4 regions of the uncultured Propionibacterium sp. genome follow, and region 4 is predicted to be linked to each of the others. Evidence: riboswitches for the same ligand, from Rfam matches in the RefSeq annotation. Region 4 holds a riboswitch; each other region holds the start of a gene.
What was found. Region 4 has a riboswitch for cobalamin ahead of cobI (precorrin-2 C(20)-methyltransferase). Riboswitches for the same ligand answer to the same signal wherever they lie in the genome.
Positions count from the first base shown of each region.

Region 1: linked by a shared signal. The riboswitch ahead of mutA (methylmalonyl-CoA mutase small subunit) and the one ahead of cobI (precorrin-2 C(20)-methyltransferase) in region 4 are both predicted to bind cobalamin.
Region 2: linked by a shared signal. The riboswitch ahead of R2N01_RS09370 (iron ABC transporter permease) and the one ahead of cobI (precorrin-2 C(20)-methyltransferase) in region 4 are both predicted to bind cobalamin.
Region 3: linked by a shared signal. The riboswitch ahead of nikB (nickel ABC transporter permease) and the one ahead of cobI (precorrin-2 C(20)-methyltransferase) in region 4 are both predicted to bind cobalamin.

Region 1 covers NZ_CAUTOU010000021.1:19,180-23,407, forward strand. Annotated here, with positions in the region: gene scpA (methylmalonyl-CoA mutase) at 1-698, opposite strand, end outside; gene mutA (methylmalonyl-CoA mutase small subunit) at 695-2,602, opposite strand; cobalamin riboswitch at 2,961-3,172, opposite strand; gene R2N01_RS05510 (low temperature requirement protein A) at 3,320-4,228, shown strand, end outside.
Region 2 covers NZ_CAUTOU010000060.1:7,775-12,002, forward strand. Annotated here, with positions in the region: gene R2N01_RS09360 (ABC transporter substrate-binding protein) at 1-918, opposite strand, end outside; gene R2N01_RS09365 (ABC transporter ATP-binding protein) at 915-1,733, opposite strand; gene R2N01_RS09370 (iron ABC transporter permease) at 1,730-2,749, opposite strand; cobalamin riboswitch at 2,899-3,085, opposite strand; gene R2N01_RS09375 (thiamine pyrophosphate-dependent enzyme) at 3,218-4,228, shown strand, end outside.
Region 3 covers NZ_CAUTOU010000027.1:3,486-7,713, reverse strand. Annotated here, with positions in the region: gene pheT (phenylalanine--tRNA ligase subunit beta) at 1-2,184, shown strand, start outside; cobalamin riboswitch at 2,326-2,537, shown strand; gene nikB (nickel ABC transporter permease) at 2,632-3,576, shown strand; gene nikC (nickel transporter permease) at 3,573-4,228, shown strand, end outside.
Region 4 covers NZ_CAUTOU010000093.1:1,204-5,431, forward strand. Annotated here, with positions in the region: gene R2N01_RS10765 (dihydrofolate reductase) at 1-391, shown strand, start outside; gene R2N01_RS10770 (DNA polymerase IV) at 394-1,806, shown strand; cobalamin riboswitch at 1,784-1,938, shown strand; gene cobI (precorrin-2 C(20)-methyltransferase) at 1,965-2,750, shown strand; gene cobM (precorrin-4 C(11)-methyltransferase) at 2,747-3,727, shown strand; partial or broken gene cbiE (precorrin-6y C5,15-methyltransferase (decarboxylating) subunit CbiE) at 3,724-4,228, shown strand, end outside.

The DNA of each region.
Region 1 (4,228 bases), on a different contig from region 4:
GGCATGTTCGCGCTGGTGAACGCGAAGATGTCGGAGATGATCCGCATCGACGGCTGCGGCGGGTAGATGTAGGTGTTACGAACCATGAACTCCTTGAGGATGTCGTTCTGGATCGTTCCGGCCAGCTGCTCCATCCTGGCGCCCTGCTCCTCGGCGGTCACCACGTACAGGGCCAGGATCGGCAGCACGGCACCGTTCATCGTCATCGACACGCTCATGCGGTCGAGCGGGATGCCCGAGAAGAGCTCGCGCATGTCGTAGATGGAGTCGACGGCCACACCGGCCATGCCGACGTCGCCGGGCACGCGCGGGTTGTCGGAGTCGTAGCCGCGGTGGGTGGGCAGGTCGAAGGCGACCGACAGGCCCTTCTGGCCGGCCGCGAGATTGCGGCGGTAGAAGGCGTTGGACTCCTTGGCCGTGGAGAAGCCGGCGTACTGGCGGATCGTCCACGGACGGAAGGCGTACATGGTGGCGTACGGGCCGTGCGTGAACGGCGGCAGGCCGGCGTAGGTGCCGAGCCAGTCGACACCCTCGTAGGCGTCCTCGCCGTACAGCGTGCCGACGGGGATCTGCTCGGGCGTCAACCACTCCTCGCCGGTGCCGGCCCGGGCGGCCAGAGCGGCGAAGTCCTCGGCGGCCGAGTCCGGGATCGGGCCCGCGCCGAGATCGATGGAATCAAAACGAGGAAGAGTACTCACTTCGCCACCCCCATGACATCGAGTGTACGGCTGAGGACGTCGACGACGTCCATGCCCAGGAACAGGCGTCCGGCGAAGAGCTCGGCGGCCTCCTCGTCCGAGATGCCCAGCTCCTTGTAGGCGCCCGACAGGTAGACGGCCTCGGCCCCCGCCTCGCGCAGGGCCCTCGCCACCTCGACGCCCTGCTCCGCGTAGACCTTGGCGGAGGAGCACAGATCCGCGACCTGGGCCCCGCTGGCCTTGAAGGCCGCCACGATCTCGTCGACCGTACCGCCCTCGACCTCGGGGGTCGCGATGCCGGCGACGTGCCAGACGGGGGCCGAGAAGCCCTCGCGACCGCCGAAGTCACGGCGCGTGCCCAGGCAGGCCAAGAAGACCTTCGGGCGCTCGGCCCGGGTGGCCGAACGATCGACGAGCCCCTCGAAGACCTCGGAGTCGCGGTGCCACGCCAGGCCGTCGCGGGCCGGGGCCTGCGGGTAGGGCTTGGTCTCGATGGACTTGGCGTCGAGCAGCGGGAACTCGCTGACGGCCGTGATCGGCTGCTTGCGGGTGGCCAGGCGCTTGGCGCGCTCGCTGCTGCACTCGGCCAGGACCTCGGCCACACGGCCGCCGGTCAGGGCCGCGGACATGCCCCCGGCGGACTCCGCCCTCTGGAACTCGGCCCAGCCGGCCTCGGCCAGCGAACCGGTGAGGGACTCCACGTAGAAGGAGCCGCCGGCCGGGTCGTTGATGCGGCCGATGTTGACCTCCTCGGCCAGGATGATGCCGGTATTGCGGGCGACCTTGCGGGCGAAGTCATCGGTGGGCAGGCCCAGGGCGCCGCAGAACGGCAGGGTCGTAATCGCCTCGGCGCCGCCGATGGCGGCGGCGAAGGTCGAGATCGTGCCGCGCAGGATGTTGACGTAGGGATCCTCACGGGTCAGCTCCCGCCAACTGGTGACGGCGCTCTGACGGGCGCCGCGGTTGGCCTCGTCGACGCCGAAGACCTCGCCGACGCGCGACCAGCACATGCGGAGCGCGCGCAGGCGCGAGATCGTGAGGAACTGGTCGTGGGTGGCCGTGACGCGGAACTCGATCGCCTTGAAGGCGTCGTTGACGTCGATGCCCTGCTCGACGAGGGCGCGCACGTACTCGGCGCCGGTAGCCAGGGCCCAGGCGAGCTCGGCCACATCGCCCGCGCCGGCGTTGTGGTAGATCGTCGCATCGACGGTGATCGCATTGCCGTTCGGATAGGCGGCGGTGCGCCCGACCCACTCGCCCAGACCCGACAGATCGGGAGCGGTGCCCCGCAGGGCGGCCAGGCCGATCGGGTCGATGCCCAGGTTGAAGGCGACATGATCCCTGGGCTTGTCGGAAGCCTCGTAGACGGCCAGGAGCGCCTCGGCGGCGGCCCTTTGGTCCTCGCGGGAGGAGACCTCGACCTTGACCATCTCGAGGAGGACGTCGGACAGCACGGTGGCCACATCGGCCGGCCGGACGGCATCGGAGCCGACGCGCAGCCAGATGGAGGCGACGCCGCGTTCAAGATCGGTGACGATCGCCCTGCGGGTGAAGTCCGCGTCGGGATCCTCGTGGAGAGCACGCACGTCCCACGCATCGGCCTCGCCGTTGCGGACGGTGGCGCCGCGCGTGAAGGGGGCGACGCCCGGGTAGCCCAGCGGGCCGGGCACGTCCTCGCGCTTGTACATCGGCTTGATGTCGATGCCGTCGACGGTGTGGACCGCCAGACGCTTCATGCACTGCTCGAAGGTCAGCTGCCTCTCTGGTGGGCGGCCACGGTTGAGAACCTTGGCCACCTCGATCTCCCACTGCTCCTCAGTCGCGGCCGGGAAATCACCGGCGAGGCTGAGCTGAGCGGGCGTGGCCTCTTCGGCCGCGACGGCGCCCGATTCGGTGTTGCTCATTCGACTCCTGCTCCTGAAAGGGTCAGGGCGCACCCTCGGGTGGGGGCGCGCCGGGGACTGGCTGCCAGCCGGTCATCGACGGGCGCCGGGCACAGGCCCGGGCACTCGTCCGGCGGCCTGCAGGCATCACTGCCGATGCGGGCCGGTCACGACCGCCCTGCGCCGGAGTGGCGCCCAGAGGCGTCCCGGTCCCGACGCGGCCCCGCACGGGCCCCGATGGGCGTCCACCGGCTGGCCCGGCAGGCGTTCGCCGGAACTGCTGGCACTGATCCGAGTGGCCGGCGCCGGAGGCGATGCATCGTCGCCGGGCATCGATCACTTCGATCCGTGGACCCTCCGCGGGGCACGTTGCGCGGCAGCGGGCGCTGCCGCGACTGGCAGGTCTTCGGGCTCATGGGCATTCGGGATCGCTCCCGGTTCCTACACCACCGCTTCCCAGGCCTCGCGGCCCAGTGCCCGTTGTGGCATTGTTCCCATATACCGCTGCGGGACAGCTCCGGACTCCCACCGGAATTCCCTCTTGCGACGACCCGCCTGGTGGTGGGCCGAACCAGTACTTCTCAATGTACACAAGATGCCGCCGACGTGCGCCTTCGGGGTCGCCCAGTAACCCGCGCCGGTGCGCCTGCGGCGGACCGGGGGAACCCGCCCCCGCTCCCTTTCGGAAGACCCGCTATCGTCGGCACGGGCGATCCGGCGGAGGAGAGGTGGGAGACGATGAGCGACGCGGACGGATCCGCACTCGAGGTGGCGCCCGACGAGGAGCAGGAGGTCACCAAACTCGAACTGTTCTTCGACCTGGTGTACGTCTTCGCCGTCTCCCAGCTGTCTGGTCACCTGCTGGAGCACCTGAGCTGGCGCGGCGCCCTGGAGACCCTCGTGCTGCTGCTGGCGGTCTTCGGCATGTGGGCGTTCACCACGTACGAGTCGACGATGGTGCTCAGCCGCCATCGCCGCAGCCAACTGGTGCTGCTGGCGGTCATGGTGCTCGGCCTGGTCATGAACGCATCGATCGGCGAGGCCTTCGAGGACTCCCCGTGGACCTTCGTCGTCCCGATGCTCGTCATCCAGTACGGACGCACGCTCGTCACCCGCTCCTACGACGCCTACCCGGCACTGCGCAACCACCGCAGCGCCATGCTCGTGTGGTTCACCCTGTCGGGCATCCCGTGGATCGGCGGCGCCATCGCCGCGCCCGAGCACCGGCTGTGGTGGTGGCTCATCGCAGTGGGCATCGACGTGCTCGGCATGCGCACCTATCACCCGGTCCCCGGCATCGACCGGTCCAGTCTGGGCGAGGTCGGCTTCGACATGGCCCACCAGATCGAGCGCTGCCGGCTCTTCCTCATCATCTGCCTGGGCGAGGCCATCCTGACGACGGGAAGCGCCATGATCCGCGGCCTCCACCACCCGCTCGCCATCGCCACCGGGATGCTGTCGATGGTCGTCATCATGTGCATCTGGGCGCTGCCCTTCGGCTGGGACTCCTACATCGACCGGTACGTGGAGGGGAACAGGCAGGAGCGTTCCCCGCTCGCCAGCGGGGCCCTCGTCACCGAGGGCCAGCAGGTGCTCGTCATCGGGCAGGTGGCCCTGGCGGTCGGGGCCGAGCTGGCGATCGACGAG
Region 2 (4,228 bases), on a different contig from region 4:
CAGGTTGACGAAGCGGCCCTCCTTGACGGCGGTCAGGTCCTTCGTCGCGTCGTTCGACTTCAGCGCGGTCACCTTCTCGTCGTAGGACTGGCCGGGGTAGTCGACGAAGTAGACGATGTCGGGGTCGGCGGCGGCCAGGCGCTCCCAGCTGACCGAGGTCCAGGTGTCCTGCACGTCCGACAGGGCGTTGGCGACGCCGGCCGACTCCATCATGGCCTGCGGGGCCCCGAAGGAGCCGGACGAGAAGATCGTGTCCGAGCCGGAGTCGAACAGGAAGGCGGTGGGCCTGTCGGTGGCCTGCATGGCCCCCTCGAGGGCCTTGCGCCGGGTGTTGATGTCCTCGACGACCTGCCCGGCGGCGGAGTCGTCGCCCGTCATCGCGCCCACATTGGTGATGTCGGTGGTCAGCGCGTCCCAGGGGTCCATGGTGCCGCGGTTGCCGTCGGGCTGGCGGCAGGTCTCCGACAGCAGATAGGTCCCGATGCCCTGCTGGGCGAGGCCGTCGGGGGTCAGGTTCCTCTCCTCGCTGAAGCCGTAGCCCCAGCCGGCGAAGACGACCTGCGGCTGGGCGGCGACGATGTTCTCCATCGTCGGGTACTTGTCGGCCACCTGGTTGAGGCCGTCGACCGTCTCGGCGCCGTACTTGAGGGCCAGCACGTCGCGGTCGCGCTGCATGCTGGAGACGGCGACGATGTCGTCCGCGGCACCCGCGGCCAGGGCGATCGAGATGATGTTCCCGTCGTTGACGAACAGCCTGGTCGTCGGGCTCGGGTACTCCTTCGTCTCGCCGCAGTTGGTGAGCTGGATGCTTCCCGCCGCCGACGAGCCGGACGAGCCGGACGACGTGCTCGAGGCGCAGCCGGTGGCGACGAGCGCGAGGGCGAGCAGCCCTGCGGGCGCGGTACGGGGGATCTTCATCGATTGTCCTTTCCCCTGCTGATGAGCAGATGGGGTTGATGAGTTCGCGGATGGGGGATCTGCAGGGCCTCGACGGCGAACGCCTCGCCCATGAGCCCGGTGCCGAGCACCGCTGCGGGTTCGCCGAAGGCCCGCATGAGCCCGCCGTGGAGGACGGCCACCAGGTCGAAGTGGCGCAGCACGGTGTCGATGTCGTGGATGGCGGCGATGACCGTTGCGGGCTGGGCCGCGAGCAGGTCGAGCAGGCGCAGCTGCCAGGCGATGTCGAGGTGGTTCGTGGGCTCGTCGAGCACGAGGACGGGGCAGCGCTGGGCCAGGCCGCGGGCGATCATGGCGCGGCGCCGCTCGCCGCCGGACAGATTCGTGCAGGGCGTCTCCAGACGGTCGCCCAGACCGAGCGCGCCCAGCGATTCGCGGACTATGCGCATCTCGCCGCGCCCGTTCATCGACCACGGACTGCGGTACGGGATGCGGCCGAGGGCGACCATCTCGCCCAGGCGCAGATCGTCCGGCGGGGTCTCCTCCTGGGAGACGAACGAGATGAGACGGGCCCGCTCCCGCGGTTTCATGGCGTGCACCGGGTTGCCGTCGAGCAGGACGCGGCCGGCGGCCGGTTCGGTGATGCCGGCGATGGCGCGCAGCAGCGTCGACTTGCCGGCGCCGTTGGTGCCGACCAGCGCCAGCTTCGTGCCGCCCGGAATGGTGAGGCCGACGTCGCGGACGACCACATGGTGCTGGACCTGGGCTGCGACGGCCTCCAGGCGGATCTCGGGGGCCCGGCCGGTGCCGTGACCGCGGCTGGCGCCCCTGCTCATGCGTCACGGCTCCCGAACGCGTACCGGCGCCGGCCCATGAGGAGCAGGAAGACCGGCGCGCCGATCACGCCGGTGACGACGCCGATCGGGATCTCCTGCGGCCGGACGACGACGCGCGAGACGACGTCGACCCACAGCAGGAACAGCGAACCGGTCAGCGCCGCGATCGGCAGCATGCGCCGGTGCAGCGAGCCGACCAGCATGCGGGAGGCGTGCGGCACGATGAGGCCGACGAATCCGATGCCGCCGCTGACCGCCACCAGGCAGCCGATGAGCGCGCCCAGCCCGACGAACAGGCCGGTGCGCATCGCCCGGACCCGCACGCCGAGGGCCGCAGCCGTCTCGGGGCCGGCCGCCAGGGCGTCCAGCCAGCCGCTGACGGCCAGCATGGCGCCGCCGATGCCCACGACCGCGAGCAGCGGCAGCAGGAGCTTGGCCCAGCTGGCGCCGGCCACCGAGCCGAGCATCCAGAACATGACCGATGCCGCCGCGTGATTGTCGTCCGAGAGGAAGACCATGAACGAGGCGACCGCCGAGAAGGCCGACGACAGGACGACGCCCGACAGCACCATGCGCAGCGGCGTCAGGCCGCCCTGGGCCTGCGAGACGCCGAACACCGCCAGCGCCGCGCCCAGCGCGCCGAGCAGGGCGCCTGCCGACAGCGAGTAGACGCCGAACCGCGCCAGCACGCCGAAGACGAGCACTGCGGTGGCGCCGACCGAGGCGCCCGAGGAGATGCCCAGCAGATAGGGCTCGGCCAGCGGATTGCGCACGAGCGTCTGCATGCCGGCGCCGCCGATCGACAGGCCCGCTCCGACGAGCACTGCCAGCAGGGCGCGCGGCATGCGCAGCTGCCAGACGATCGTTGCGAACGGGGAACCGGCCGGGTCACCGGCCAGACGGCCGCGCACGACGTCCCAGACCTCGGCGAGTGGGATGCGTTCGGAGCCGAAGGCCAGCGACAGCACGATGCTCACCGCGATGGCGAGAACCAGCCCGATGACGACCGGGGTCAGGTTGATGCGTGCGCCGCGCCCGGCCCGGGTCGTGGCCCGGTGCGTGTTCTTGCTGGTCGTGGCAGGGGGTGTCCGGTGAGGGTCGGAGGACTGAGCGGGGGTCAACGGGGCGTCGGCTTTCATCTGGGGCGTCTGTGAGCGCGAAACGCCTGACGGACAGGTGAGCCGACAGGTCTTCGGACTCGGATCGTCCGAGGCCGGCCCCTTCCCGGGTCTCCCCAGTGGGTTCTTTGTGCCGGCCCCGTCACCTTCACCGCTGCGCGCCAGTCCCGGATTTTCACCGGAGTTCCCTGGCGCCCATTGCTCATGGGCGCGATCGACTCGCACGCAGCATAGTCCTGTGCGTCTTGGGCGTCGAGCTGGGTGATCGTCTCACTCGTGGTCGGGTCGGCGGGGGGATGGTTGATCCCGGAGTCTACGATCCGGTAGGTTACCAGAGAGTAAGTTTTGTTGTGGGGAAGGACTTCGATGGGTGCCGAGGATCCGACGCGGCCGGTGCAGTTGCTCACGCCGGAGGGTGTCCGTGTCGAGGACGCCCGGTTCGGCTGGCGGGGCGGCGACACCGAGCTGGTGACGATGCTGCGTCGCATGATGTTCGGGCGCCGCCTCGACATCGAGGGCGCCGCGCTGCAGCGCCACGGCGAGCTCGGGCTGTGGCCGCCGCTGCTCGGCCAGGAGGGCTACCAGGCGGGGATCGCCGCCGCGCTGGGCCCTCAGGACATGGTGTTCGCCACCTACCGGGAGCAGTCCCTGGCGCTGGCCATGGGGGTGAGCCCGGCCGACATGCTCGCGCTCTGGCGCGGCTCGGGGCTGTCGCGCTGGGACAGCGGGGCGACGCGCATGGCGCCCTACTCGATCATCATCGGTTCGCACCCGCTGCACGCGGTGGGCTATGCGATGGGCGCCGCCCTGGACCCGGACGGCCGGCCGCACGCGGCCCTCACCATCTACGGGGACGGCGCCTCCAGCCAGGGCGACGTCAACGAGGCCCTCGTCTTCGCCGCGGCCCAGGGCGCCCCGGTCGTGTTCTGCTGCGTCAACAACCAGTGGGCCATCAGCGAGCCGGTCACCCGTCAGACGCCCATCCCGCTCTACCAGCGGGCCCACGGCTTCGGCATCCCGGGGATCCGCGTCGACGGCAACGACCCGCTCGCCACCGCCGCGGTGATGGACTGGGCCCTAGCCCGGGCCCGCACCGCCTCGCCCGTGCTGGTCGAGGCGCTCACCTACCGCATGGGCGCGCACACCACCAGCGATGATCCGAGCAGGTACCGCAGCGACGAGGCCACGCGGGAGTGGGCCGGACGGGACCCGATCGAACGGCTGCAGGCCCATCTGCTCGGCAGGGGACTGATCGACCAGGCCTGGCTCGAGGCCCTGGACGCCGAGCTCGACGACTTCGGCTCGGACGTGCGCCGGACCTGCCGCGAGCTCGAGGACACCCCGATCGAGAAGGTCTTCGACGATCTGCTCGCCGAA
Region 3 (4,228 bases), on a different contig from region 4:
TCCGGCGGTTCCCGCATCGGCGCCCGCAGGACCTACGGCCACATGAGCGACGGCATGATCTGCGCCGCCGACGAGCTCGGCATCGGCGAGGACCACACCGGCATCATCGTGCTGCCGCCGGCCGAGGCCGCCAGGGCCGGCCTCGGCTCCGACGCGCTGGCGCTGCTCGGCGTCCCCGACGAGGTCCTCGACATCGACGTCACGCCCGATCTGGGCTATGCGCTGTCGATGCGCGGCCTGGCCCGCGAGGCGGCCCAGGCCTTCGACGTGCCCTACAACGACCTCTACTCGCGCCGTGTCCCCGCCAAGACCCAGGGGGCCTACCCGGTGCGCATCGAGTCGGACGACTGCCAGTTGTTCGTCGATCTGTGCGTCAGCGGCATCGACCCGCACGCGCCCACCCCGACGTGGATGCGCCACCGCCTCGAGGCCAGCGGCATGCGTTCGATCAGCCTGCCCGTCGACATCACGAACTACGTGATGCTCGAATCGGGCCAGCCCCTGCACGGTTACGACGCCGACAAGCTGCTCGGCCCGATCGTCGTGCGCAGGGCGGCCGCCGGCGAGAGGCTCACCACGCTCGACGGCGTCGAGCGCGTCCTGAGCACCGACGACCTGCTCATCGTCGACGACTCGGGACCCATCGGCCTGGCGGGCGTCATGGGCGGCCGGACCACCGAGCTGGGCGAGGGGACGACCAGTGTGGTCATCGAGGCCGCTCACTTCTCGCCCGGCACGATCGGCCGCACCTACCGCCTCCACAAGCTCGCCTCCGAGGCCTCCAGGCGTTTCGAGCGCACGGTCGATCCGGGCGTGGCCTGCGCCGCCGCCCGCATGGCGGCCCGCCTGTTCGCGGAGCTCGCCGGTGGCACCGTCGCCGCGGGCGCAACCGTGGCCGGCCAGGTGCCGGTCACGCCCTCCCTGACGATCGACGCCGGCCTGCCCGCGCGCATCCTGGGCGCCCGCATCGACTCCGACCGTGTCGTCGAGGTCTTCCAGGGCGCCGGCATCACGGTCAGGTGCAAGGGCGATGCGCTCACCCTGACCCCGCCCACCTGGCGCACCGACCTGCGCGATCCCTACGACTACGTCGAGGAGGTCGGCCGCAGGCTCGGGCTGGACGTCATCGAGTCCAGGATGCCGCGCGCCGTCGCCGGCCGGGGCCTCAGCCCGGCTCAGCGCGCCCGCCGCGCGGTCAACGCCGCAGTGGCCCGGGCCGGTTTCGTCGAGGTCATCACGCTGCCGTTCATCGGCGCCGGGGAGCTCGATCGGCTCGGTCTGCCCGACGATGCGGACCAGCGCCGCCTGGTGAAGCTGGCCAACCCGCTGGCCGACACCGCCCCGTACCTGCGTACCAGCCTGCTGCCGGGCCTGTTCGCCGCCGTCCGGCGCAACACCTCGCGCGGCCAGGACGATCTGGCCGTCTTCGAGGCCGGCTCGGTCTTCTGGGCCAACCCCGCCGCGACGGCCCCGATGCCCGAGGTGGGCCACCGCCCCAGCGAGGCCGAGATAGCCGGTATCCGCAGTGCACTGCCCGACCAGCCCCGCATGATCGCCGCGGTGCTCACCGGCCAGTGGCTGCCCGCCACGTGGCGCCATGCCGCGATCAGGGCCGACTGGACCCATGCGGTGCACTTCGCCCAGACTGCGGCCGACGTGCTCGGCCTTGAACTGGACCGCAGGGCCGCCGCGATCGCGCCCTGGCACCCCGGCCGCTGCGCCGAGCTGTCGGTACGGGGCGCCGCGGGCGGGCCGGTCGTCATCGGCGCCGCCGGTGAACTGCATCCCGAGGTCGTCAAGGTCCACGGCCTGCCCGAGCGCGCCTGCGCCGTCGAGATCAACCTCGACCTGCTCGTGGCCTGCGCGCCCGGAGGCGGTGAGATCTCCGCGCTGAGCGGTTTCCCACTGGCCAAGGAGGACGTCGCCCTCATCGTCGACGAGCGGACCCCGGCGGCCGACGTCGAGGCCGCCCTCATCGAGGGCGCCGGGGGCCTGCTCGAGTCGATCGCGCTGTTCGACGTCTTCCGGGGGCCGCAGATCGGCGAGGGCAGGAAGTCGCTCGCCTACAGCCTGCGCTTCCGCGGCGCCGATCGCACACTCACCCAGGACGAGGCCGCTGCCGCCCGCGACAGCGCCGTCAGGGCCGCCGTCGAGCGGTTCGGAGCGGTCCTGAGGGAGGCCTGACCCGGCCGCGGCGGGTCGGTGCCGGTGACTCCCCAGATGGGTTCGCTCGAAGCCGAATCAATGGTTGACGGGGAGCATCCGCCGGACGTTGCCGGCCGTCGGCTGCTAACCTTCACACGCGAGGCTAGGGCGTCGTGTGCTTTTGCGCACGACACTCCAGGTGCCCGATCCGCCCTCCGGGGCGGACCGGGAGAATAGGGAACCGCGTGCGAATCGCGGACGGGACCGCCGCTGTGAGCGTCTCGGATCCTCATCGGTGCGAGCCGGCCACTGGGCAACCGGGAAGGCGGGGATCCGCGGGGCACTGCCCTGAGACGCGAGCCAGAAGACCTGCCTGGGAGTTGTCCCGCGCCGCCACGGCACTTGGCGACCGGAGGTCCGAGCTGGGTCACAAGAATCCGGTTGTGACGATCGTTCTTCGTCATGATCGCGAGGTGGCCCCGGCTCATGGATGCTCGATGGCTGGCCCGACGGCTGGGCCAGATCCTGGTCGTGCTGGTGGGCATCAGTTTCATCACCTTCACGCTCGTCTGGCTCGCTCCCGGAGATCCGGCGCGGGCCATGTACACCAGCCAGGGCATTACGCCGACCCCCGAGATGGTCGAGCAGATGCGCGCCCGGCTCGGTCTGGACGAGCCCTTCCCGGTCCAGTACGCCACCTGGCTCGGGAACTGCCTGCACGGGAACTTCGGCACGTCGTACTCGCTGAACAAGCCCGTGACCGATCTGATGCTCGCCCGCCTGTGGCCGACCGTCGAGCTCTCGCTGGCGGCTCTGCTGCTGATGCTCGTCATCGCCATTCCGCTCGGCATGCTGGCCGCGGTGCACCAGGGCGGGGTCATCGACCATCTCGCGCGCGGCCTCAGCTTCCTGGGCGTCTCGATGCCGAACTTCTGGTTCGGTCTGCTGCTCATCTGGGTCGTCGCCCTCAAACTCGGCTGGCTGCCGGTGGTCTCGACGGGGCCGGGGCCCGATCGGCTGGTCATGCCGGCCGTCACGCTGGCCTTCGCGATGATCGGCAAGTACACCCGCCAGGTGCGCACGGCGGTCCTCGAGGAGCTGGGCCAGGACTATGTCACGGGCGCTAGGGCGAGAGGCCTGTCCAGACGCACCATCCTGTGGCGGCACGTCCTGCCGAACGCCCGATTGCCGCTGCTCACCCTGCTCGGCCTCTCGCTCGGCTCGCTGTTGGGCGGCACGGCCGTCGTCGAGGTCGTCTTCTCCTACCCCGGTCTGGGCAATATGGCGGTCTCGGCGGTCACCTCGTACGACTACCCGCTCATACAGACCTATGTTCTGTGGATCGCGCTCATCTACATGGTCGTCAATCTGCTGGTCGACGTCTCCTACGCCCGGCTCGACCCGCGAGTACGACGAGGAGCCCGGTCGTGAGCGCGCCGCACCGCCCCCGCAGGGCCGTCCGCCGCTTCATCGGTGCGCACCGGGCCTTCAGCGTCCATGCGGCGCTGGTCGTCGCGATCGTCCTGGTCGCCGTGCTCGCCGAGCAGGTCGCCCCGATGGATCCCTGCACGGCGAATCTGCCCGAGGCCTTCCAGCCGCCGAGCGCTGCCCATTGGTTCGGCACCGACAGACTCGGCCGCGACATGGCCTCGCGAGTCGTCTACGGCACCCGCCTCTCGCTCGCCGCCGCAACGGCCCTCGTCGCCATCATCTCCGTCGCCGGCTCGCTGCTGGGCGTCATCGCCGGGTACTTCGGTGGTCTTCTCGAGGCGGTCATCATGCGCGTCTCCGACATGATGATCTCCTTCCCCGGCATCGTCTTGGCGATCGCCGTGGCCGGCCTGCTGGGGGCGAGCATCCGCAATGCGATCCTCGCCCTGGCCGTCGTCAGCTGGACGAAGTACGCCCGGCTGGCGCGCAGCCTGGTGCTCAAGATCCGCCGCAGCGACTTCGTGACGGCCGCCGAGCTCACCGGCGCCCGCCCCGGTCGGCTCATCCGCCGCTACCTGCTGCCGAGCGTCCTTCCGATGCTCGTCATCACAGCCGCCACCGATATCGGCACGATGATGCTCGAACTGGCCGG
Region 4 (4,228 bases):
CAGCCGCGACCCGGCCTCGGTGCGCTTCCCGCCCGATCCGCCCCGCGGCTCGCGCGGCATCGCCGTGCCGAGCCTGGCCGAGGCCCTGCGCGTCGCCGCCGGGCTCGACCGCGACAGGGTCTTCGTCTGCGGCGGCGGCCAGGTCTACCGCGCCGCCATGGACTGGGTCGGCGAACTCGACATCACCCGCGTGCACGCGGACGCCGCCGGCCCGGTCACCTTCCCGGAGATCGACGCCGCCACCTGGCGCGAGGTCGAGCGCGTCGGCGGCGAGCTGTTCGACTTCGTCCGCTACGAGCGCGTCGGCGCCCCCCGCCGGATCCCCACCGCCGGGTGCGCCGGGGCCCCGGCCCCCGCCGCTTCCGGCGGGCCGGTCGGCGAAGGGGGCTGACCGTGCGCTCGTCGGCCTCCGTGCTGCACCTCGACCTCGACGCCTTCTTCGCATCGGTCGAGCAGCGCGACAAGCCCTCGCTGGTCGGCAAACCGGTCATCGTCGGGGGAGTGGGCGGGCGCGGCGTCGTCGCGACGGCCAGCTACGAGGCCCGCGCACTGGGCGTCCACTCGGCCATGGGCACCGGCCAGGCCCGGCACCTGGCCCCGCACGCCGCCTACCTGGCCACCCGCTTCGCCGCCTACCGCGAGTCGAGCCGCATCGTCATGGCCCTGCTCGGCGAGCTCAGCCCGCTCGTCGAGCCCGTCAGCATCGACGAGGCCTTCGTCGACCTGGCCGCGGGCGGGCGGGACGTCTCACCGCCCGCGCTCGCCGGGCTGGTCGACGACCTGCGCCGCGGGATCGCCGTGCGCACCGAGGGCCTGCACGCCTCGGTCGGCGTCGGCTCGAGCAAGTTCATCGCCAAACTCGCCTCCCAGGCCGCCAAGCCCGACGGCGCCCGCATCATCGCGCCCGGCCGGGAGCTCGACTTCATCGCTCCGATGAGCGTTCGGGCCATCCCCGGCATCGGCCCGGCCACCACTGAGAAGCTCAATCGCCTGGGCATCCGCACGGTCACCGAGTTGCGCGAGGCCAGCCCGCACGAGCTCGTCCGCGAACTCGGCCGGGCCGTGGGCGAGTACGTGCACGGCATCGCCTTCGCCCAGGACGAGCGCCCCGTGCTCCCGCGCGGCGAGGCCAAGTCGATCTCGGTCGAGGACACCTTCGAGGAGGACATCACCGGGGAGGGCGCCATCGCCGAGATCATCGCCAAGGACGCCCGGCTGGTCGCCGCCAGGCTCAACAGGGCGGGCCTGTTCGCCCGCACCGTCACCTTCAAGGCCCGCATGGCCGACTTCAGCACGGTCAGCCGCTCGCGCACCCTGCTGGGCGCCACGGACCATCCCGAGCGCATCGCCGCCGTCGCCCAGGGCCTGGCCGGGGCCGTCGACCCGCGGGCCGGGGTGCGGCTCGTCGGCGTGGGCGTCTCGAACTTCACCCAGGCCGCCCAGGAGGAGCTCTTCGAGGTGGACGACGGCGAGCCGGCCACGGGCACCCTGGTGCAGTACGACGAGTCCGCCCCGCCCGTCACCGTGCGCCGCGCCGACGCCGGCTACCTGCCCGGCATGGACGTCGAGCACGAGCAGTGGGGCCGCGGCTGGGTGTGGGGGGCCGGCCACGGCGTGGTCACGGTGCGCTTCGAGCGGCGCGGCGGGCCCATCGGGCCGGTCCGTTCCCTGAGGGCGGACGATCCGGCGCTGCGCCGCGCCGAGCCCCTCGCCCTGGCGTTCGCCGTGCCCGAGTCCGACGAGGACGGGCACGGCCCGGGGTGGGCCCGCGCGGTGGGGGACTTAGGCGGGGCCCCTCTCGTGTGACAGACTGAGCACTGCAGCATTGACGAGGAATCCCGGTGCCCAGCCCGGCTGGCAGTCCGGAGCGGTCCCGCCACTGTGATCCGGCCCGGCGGGCCGGTGAGCCAGATACTCGCATGCTGCCGGCAGGAACCATTGGGCGAGGCACCTGAGGAGGCCATGTGAGCGAGAACCGCGCGCGCCCCGACGGCGGACGGACCGGCGCCGGACGGCGATTCATCGGGGTGGGGGTGGGCCCCGGCGATCCCGAGCTGGTCACGCTCAAGGCGGTGCGGGTGCTCCGGGCCGCCGACGTCGTCCTCGTCCCGTTCACCGAGGCCTCCGTCGGGGGCCCCGGCCGCGCCGAGCGGATCATCGCCCAGGTCGTCCCCGACTGCACCGCCCGGATCAGGCGCGTCCCCTTCTCGATGGCCCAGCGCCGCGGCGTGGGGGCCAGGCGCGCCGAGAGCTGGCGGGCCAGCGCCGACGCCGCGGTCGAGGCCTTCGAGTCGGGAGGCCGTACCGTCGCCTTCGCCACCGTCGGCGACCCGGCCGTCTTCTCCACCTTCAGCTATCTGCGCGCCACCGTCGCCGAGCGCCTGCCGGACGTCGCCTACGAGCTCGTGCCCGGCATCACCGCCATGCAGGCCCTGGCGGCCGCCAGCACCACCCCGCTCGCGGAGGGCCGCGAGATCCTCGCCCTCGTGCCGGCCACCGTCGGGCCCGACAGGCTCGGGCAGGTGCTCGACGCCGTCGACTCGGTCGCCGTCTACAAGGGCGGCCGCAAGCTCCCCGAGGTGCTCGAGGCGCTGCGCGCCCGCGGCCGCCGGGCCGTCATCGGCACCGACGTCTCGCTCCCCGACCAGCAGCTCGCCGGCCTCGACGAGGTCGGCCCCGACGAGGAGCGCCCCTACTTCTCGGCCGTCCTGACCACGCCCGAGCGCACCATCACGGGAGGCCGCATATGAGCGGGCGCCCCGGGCCCGCGGCCCCCATCGGCCCGGAGCCCGACGTCGATGCGATGGACCACTCGCTGATCGACCCGCCGCCCCTGCCGGCCCCGGCCCGTGGCGGCTCCCGCGGCCTGGTCGCCTTCATCGGGGCCGGGCCGGGCGCCCCCGACCTGGTGAGCGTGCGCGGCGCCCGCATCATCGCCGACGCCGACATCATCGTCTGGGCCTCCAGCCTCGTCCACCCCGACGTGGTCGCCGGCCACAGGCCGGGCGCCGAGCTCATCGACTCCGCGTCGATCCCGCTGGAGGCCCTCGTCCCGCTGTACACCCGCGCCCGCGACGAGGACCTGCTCGTGGCCCGCGTGCACACCGGCGATCCGGCGATCTACGGCGCCACCGCCGAGCAGCGCGACCTGTGCCGCCGGATCGGCATCGACGTCGAGACCGTGCCCGGCATCTCGGCGTTCAGCGCCGCCGCCGCCCGCCTGGACGCCGAGGTCACCGTGCCCGAGGTCAGCCAGTCCCTGATCGTCACCCGCCTGGAGGGCGGCCGCACGCCGATGCCGGACGGCGAGACCATCGCCTCGTTCGCCGCGCACGGGGCCACCATGGCCGTCTACCTGTCGGCGGCCCGCCACCGCGCCCTGCAGGAGGCCCTGCTCGAGGGCGGCTACGCGCCCGGGACCCCCTGCATCATCGGCTACTGCGTCACCTGGCCGCAGGAGATGATGTTCCGCTGCGACCTGGCCCGCCTGTCCGAGACGATGAGGGCCCACCGGCTGTGGAAGCACACGGTCGTGCTCGTCGGCCCGGCCCTGGCCGAGGGGCCCATAGCCGGCCGCAGCCACCTGTACCATCCCGGCTTCCACCACGAGTACCGCGACGCCGACGCCCGGGCCCGGCAGGAGCTGCGCGAGCGCGGCGCCCGCGCCCTGGGCGAGGACACCGATGCGGCCGGCCGCGCCGGCACCGTCCCGGAGGAGAACGCATGATCCGCGTCCACGGACACCTCGGCGGGATCAGCGAGCAGCTGCGCGCGGACGCGGCCGCCGCCGATCTCGTGGTCGGCGGGCGCCGCCACCTCGACGCCCTGTCGGTGCCCGAGCCCAGGCGCCAGGTGCTCGGCCTCATCGCCCCGGCCGTCGAGCGCATCAAGGCCCTGCCCGACGACGCCAGCGTCGTCGTCGTCGCCTCGGGCGACCCGCTGTTCTTCGGCATCGCGCGGCGCCTGCGCCAGGCCGGCCTGGCCGTCGAGGTCGTCCCCGCGGTGACCAGCGTCCAGGCGGCCTTCGCCGCCGTCGCCGTGCCGTGGGACGACGCCCAGATCGTCAGCGCCCACTCGCGCGGCATCGAGGCGGCCGTGCGCGTGGCCCGCAACCACCCGAAGGTCGCCGTCCTGACGGCCCCCGGGCGCGGCGTCCGCGAGCTCGCCGAGGCCCTGAGGGGCTCGGGCAAGACCTACGTCGTCGCCGCCCGCATGGGCGAGCCCGACC